Regions from separate parts of the Neisseria sp. P0014.S009 genome, predicted to be linked through region 1. Evidence: predicted binding sites of a transcription regulator. Region 1 holds the regulator's gene; the other holds the start of a gene.

Region 1 (3,113 bases):
GAAATCAGCATAAAGGACAAAAGCCGCATCGATGCCGAACTGGAAAAACTGTTGGCAGATTTGAATATCGAGCGCCTGCGCAACAACCCTGCGCCGTCCTTGTCCGGTGGCGAACGCCGCCGTGTCGAAATCGCACGCGTGCTGGCCATGCAGCCGCGTTTCATTTTGTTGGACGAACCTTTTGCCGGCGTTGACCCGATTGCCGTCATCGATATTCAGAAAATCATCGAGTTCCTCAAATCACGCGGTATTGGCGTATTGATTACCGACCACAACGTGCGCGAAACCCTCAGCATCTGCGACCGTGCCTACATCATCAGCGACGGTACGGTATTGGCTTCAGGCAAGCCGGATGATTTGGTCAACAATGAACAAGTCCGTTCGGTTTACTTGGGTGAAAATTTCAAATATTGAATGCATATTTGACGGTATATGAGACCCTTATTTCAATTGAGGGCGGCTATAAATATTGGAATAATCACTAAAAATACAAATATAATACCTATAACCTAGTTTTTCAGACGGCCCTCCGTACAAAGGCCGTCTGAAAAACTATCCATACACTTCGAAAAAAACACTATGTCTTCACTCGTCCTTAAACTCAAACAGACCCAGCAGCTCAACCAGCGGCTGCAGCAGTCTTTGCGCATCTTACAGATGTCGGGTCTTGAGCTTGAGCGCGAAGTGGAAGACTGGTTATTAGACAATCCTCTGCTTGAGCGTCCGGAAAGCGATGAGTTTGCCGATAGCGGGCTCAATCGTGCCGTCACCATGCCGCGCGCAGGTCAGCAGTTGAGCGGCGACGATGCCGAAGATATTTGGAGCAACATCGCCGAAGAAGAGGATTTCAAACACTATCTGCATGCCCAAGTGTGCGAGCATCCGCTCTCGCAAGTGGAAGCGGCCTATGTTCATGTCTTGATTGATTTTTTGGATGAACAAGGCTACCTCACCGACAGCCTCGAAGAAATCATCGACCACACGCCGTTGGAATGGATGCTGGACGAAGAAGCCCTGCAAAATGCGCTGGATGTGTTGCAAACTTTTGATCCTCCCGGCGTGGCGGCGGCGGATTTGACCGAGTCGCTCATGTTGCAACTGATGCGTTTGCCGGCTTCTCCGGCCAGACAAATGGCCGCGCATTTGGTGCAAAGTTCGCTTCAAGACTTAGGCAAAAACCGCAAACAAAACGTTCTGCGTTTCCGTAAACTTTATCCCGATACCGACAGCAAAACCATAGAAGCCGCGCTCGATATGATTGCCGGGCTCAATCCCTATCCGGCCTACGGCTTCGCCTCTGCCACGCCTACGCCTTATATTCAGCCTGACGTTTGGGTCAAAGAGGGCAAGGACGGCTGGGAAGTCATCAGCAACGAAGCGGCTTGGCCGAAGCTGCAGCTTAATCAGGAATATTGCGACCTGATGAAATCAGAGGAAGAGGGCGCACCGGAGTGGAAGGAAAAAATCAACGAAGCCAAGCAGCGCATTGATTCTTTGGAGCTGCGTAAAAGCACGGTCCTCCGCCTTGCCGAGTATATCGTCAAAAATCAGGAAGATTTTTTCATCTTCGGAGAAATCGGCCTGTCGCCCATGCTGATGAAAGATGCCGCCGCCGAATTGGGTTTGGCGGAAAGTACCATCTCGCGTGCCGCTAATCAGAAATATTTGTCTTGCCCGCGCGGCCTGTTTGCGTTACGCTATTTCTTCACACAGGCAGTCAATGCCGACGATGACGGCGAAGGGTTCAGCCAAGGTGCAATCAAAGCCGTATTGAGCCAGCTGATTGAAAGCGAAGACAGCAGCAAACCCTATTCGGATGAGACCCTCGTCAAATTATTAAAACAACGCGGCATTGAAATCGCCAGACGTACAGTTGCTAAATATAGAGAATCATTAGACATCCCACCGGCACACAAACGAAAATTTACCGAGTAGATATATTCCGATCCGTTTTGACGGACTAACCAACCGAAGGAGCTGTATCATGAATCTGAAAATCACCGGTCTGAATTTTGATGTTACCGAAGCCATCAAAAACTACGTTTCCGACAAGTTGGCACGAATCAGCCGCCACGCCGACAACATCATCTCCGTGACCATCACGCTCTCGGTGGAAAAAGTCAGCCAGAAAGCCGAAGCTGATGTACATTTGGCAGGCAAAGATTTGCACGTTGAAGCGATTGAACAGGATATGTACGCCGCAATTGATGTTTTGATGGACAAGCTCGACCGCGCTGTTTTGAAACATAAAGAAAAAAGCGGTGATGTCCGCAGTACTGTCAAACCTGAAGCAGAATAAAATTTTTGTATGATAAAGGCCGTCTGAACATTCAGACGGCCTTTTGTTTTACTAGAAGTTTTAGACTGGCAATCTAGTTACTCACTTTTTCGCCATTCCATGGTGCCACTTTAAACAGCAGCAACATGCCCGGTATGCCCAAAGCAAAACACAGCCAGTAAAAATTAAAGTAACCCATCGCTTCAATCAGATAACCTGCCGAAGCATTGATAAATGTACGCGGTACAGCGGAAAGGCTGGTGAAGAGGGCTAATTGAGTGGCCGTAAATACTGGATTGGTTTCACGAGCCATATAGGCAACAAATGCTGCTGTACCTAAACCAACACCAGCTGCTTCTGCACCAATCACGGCCGCAAGCATCATTTGCTCTGTCAGTGTGATGGTTTCAAACTTGCCAAAATTTGCCAGCCAAGCAAAGCCTAGAATAGTAACCCATTGCGCCACGCCGAAAATCCACAAAGCTCTATTGATGCCGAGCTTTATCATCCAAATACCGCCTACAATACCGGCAATGACAGCAGGCCATAAACCGGCATTTTTGGCAATGAGGCCGATGTCGGTTTTGCTGAAGCCCATGTCCAGATAAAACGGCGTTGCCAGAGACGTTGCCATACTGTCGCCCAGTTTGTAGAGAAAGATAAACAGCAATACCAATATGGCCTGTTTGATTCCTTTGCGGGAGAAGAACTCACTGAAAGGGTCTGAAACCGTTTGGGCAAATGTACGCGACACAGATGGTGGAATGTCAGGTTCTTTAGCTAAAAACAGGGTCATCAGCAGACCGGGCAGCATAAACAGTGCAGTAATGATGAA
Region 2 (3,113 bases), on a different contig from region 1:
AAGACATCCAAGACCCGCACGTCCTCCAAGCCTTCTGCCGCCGTATTCCCACACGTGAATACCTCGACGCACTCTACCTGCTTACCATTGCCGACATCCGCGGCACCAACCCAAAACTTTGGAACACATGGCGCGCCAGCCTGCTCCAAACCCTCTACCACAGCACCGCCGCCGTTTTAAACAGCAAAAAACACGATCCCGAACGCCTCCCCAACCGACGCGAACAAGCCGTGGCCGACCAACTCACGCGTGCGGCCGTTCCCCTCAAAAACCAACAAAAACTCCGCCGCATCCTCGGCAGCGCATACTACGTCCGCCATCAGACACGGGAAATCCTCTGGCACACCGCAAACCTCGCCTACGACACCCAAAGTCCGGCCGTCCGCAGCCGTATCCTTCCCCAAAGCAACAGCCTTCAAGTCATGGTGTTCATGCCCAATGGCGACCGCCTCTTCGCACGCCTCTGCCGCATCTTCAGCAGCCACCGTTTCGACATCCAAGCCGCCCGCGCCTTCATTACCGAGCACGACTACATCCTCGACACCTTTATCCTGCAACTTCCCGACAATCTCCCGCCCGAAGAATATCCCGACCGCCAAAGCGCACTCGAAGCCGAACTCAACAGCTTCATCCACGGCAATACCACCGTCCAAAAACAAAGCGGCCGCCCGCACATCAGCCGCCGCATCCGCCATATTCCTATTCCGCCTACCGTAATCATCACCCCCGAAGAAGATTATCCCGGCTGGCACACCATAGACATCACCGCCGTCAACCGCCCCCATCTCCTCGCCGACATCGCCGAGACCTTCTTCGCACACAACATCAGTCTGCGCTACGCCAAAATCACCACCTTGGATCAGCGCATTGAGGACAGCTTCATCACCTACAGCCCATCCCTCCAAGACCCGCAAACCCAAAACACCCTAAAACAGGCATTGATCGAAGTCTTGACCCCATAAAGGCTGTCTGAACATCTTAAAAACATAGGGTGAGCATTTTTGCTCACCCTAATCACATCCAAACATATAAACATCCTGAATATACCCTTCTAAAACACTCAAGAAATCCAAAGCCTTAAAATGCGAACCAAAACTTCCTTCTGACATAAAACTACATTCCAAAATCATAACTCAAATGAATATAATTCCAATAACAAATTTTCATTCATCTATTACACCAAACCCTCTTTAAAAATCCTTCCTTCCAAATTTTCTCCTTATCCGTATTCAAACAAAATACGCATACAAAATAAAACCTATAAAAAACAAAAAAACAAAAAAATAAAATAAAAAAATATTAAACTTACCGATTAATCCATAAAGATACCGCCCATCTAAATCAATTAACATATTATTAAACAAGCTTAATTTCTGACAAAAAACGTCACACACCCAAACTTATCTCCCTTTCCTGTCACAAAAAACACAAAACTGACAAAAAACGTCAACCCCCTATTTCCTTAAAATCCTGAAACTTTCAAACAAAACCTCATAAAACTTAAAAATTAAAAAATAAACCCAATAAAAACAATAAACAAAAAATAAAAAATAAATTTTTTAATCAATTTTGCGCACTTGGCACACAGACTGCTTGAAACAACACGTCCGATAAGGCCCAAGCCTCAAAGCAGCAAGCCCGACGGAAGCTGTATATTCCTTCTTACTTTATGGTTTACTCATAATACATAGTGCCAAGCACATTACGGACTTTTTACTTAAATTAAACATAATTATTCACACTTTCAAACTGGAGTTTTAATCAATGAAAGCAATCCAAAAAGGTTTTACCCTGATCGAATTGATGATCGTCATCGCGATTATCGGCATCTTGGCAGTTATCGCCCTGCCTGCATACCAAGACTACACTGCACGTGCCCAAGTTTCTGAAGCCATCACTTTGATGGAAGGTCAAAAGTCTGCTATTGTCGAATACTATGCAGATAAAGGTGACTGGCCTAAAGACAATAAAGCGGCAGGTATTGCAGCGGCTACTGATATTAAAGGTAAATACGTTGCTAAAGTTAATGTAGCTGATGGTGTTCTGACAGCAACAATGAAAGATAAAGATGTAAATAAAGATATCCAAAATGCAACTATTTCTCTATCGCCCGAAATTACTAATAAAGCAGCAAACTCCAAAGGCTCCTTCACTTGGACTTGTACTCCAGGAAAAACCAAAGGTGTAGATACAAAATTCTTACCTTCTTCTTGCCGCCCAGCTGCGAAAAAATAAGCTAGCTAATCTAATTTAAATATCTAACAAAAGATATTCGACTCAAAGCAAATCCCATAATAATTATGGGATTTGCTTTATAAAATAAAAATAAGAAAACGACATACTCAAAAAATGAAAAAACTACGCAACGCCCAAACCGGCTTTAGCCTGATTGAGTTGATGATTGTTATCGGCATCATCGGCATTTTGGCAGTAGCAGCTCTTCCCGCATACCAAAACTATGTTGCCAGAGCACAAGTAGCAGAAGGCATTATGCTGGCAGGCAGTATGAAAAGCTACGTCGAAGAAGCCTATGCGGATAAAGGCAGCTTGCCGCTTGACCTCAATATCAAGCAACTCGCTTCAGACGACAATAAAGTCGGTAACTATGTAAAGATTGTCCGTATTGAAGATAATGGCACTATTGTTGCCGCCATCGGTAATCAAGCCGCTGTTCCTGTGAAGAATACCGAAATCCACTTGACACCAAGTTTTGCAAAAACAGGTAGTACTAAAGGTACAACAATTTGGTCTTGCGGTGGCACCATGGATACACACTTCCTTCCCGTATCCTGCAAACAAAGCTTGTAAGCTTATTTCCCAAAACACAAAAATACATTGCGAAGAAAACCCCCAAACAAAGCCAAATACAAACGCGGAAAACGAACAAATCAAAAGAACAAAACTCTCCAAAACAAGGTCATTAAGAGCCTGAATCATCACATTACGAAAATAAATGCCGTCTGAAATCATTTTCAGACGGCCTCTTTATATCCAATCCTAATATGACATAAAACTTTTATCTTGATTAGTTTCAGACGGCCTTCATCTTTTCACAACTACATAAAACAAATTCGCAACACTCCTGATAAGACAATTTGTCGCCCATCTGAACT

Evidence for each region. Region 1 encodes sigma-54, which starts transcription at its own class of promoters, with help from an activator protein. Its sites were predicted from a motif close to CTGGCACGCTTCATGCTT; they were not measured.
Region 2: the regulator sigma-54 is predicted to act here: its motif matches at 1,578-1,595, upstream of ACTHS4_RS11035 (pilin).

Annotation. Positions count from the first base shown of each region.
Region 1 covers NZ_JBQCVS010000008.1:88,216-91,328, forward strand. The annotation lists gene lptB (LPS export ABC transporter ATP-binding protein) at 1-414, shown strand, start outside; gene rpoN (RNA polymerase factor sigma-54) at 580-1,935, shown strand; gene hpf (ribosome hibernation-promoting factor, HPF/YfiA family) at 1,985-2,299, shown strand; gene ACTHS4_RS07680 (AmpG family muropeptide MFS transporter) at 2,373-3,113, opposite strand, start outside.
Region 2 covers NZ_JBQCVS010000021.1:22,660-25,772, reverse strand. The annotation lists gene glnD ([protein-PII] uridylyltransferase) at 1-962, shown strand, start outside; gene ACTHS4_RS11035 (pilin) at 1,765-2,235, shown strand; gene ACTHS4_RS11030 (pilin) at 2,350-2,808, shown strand.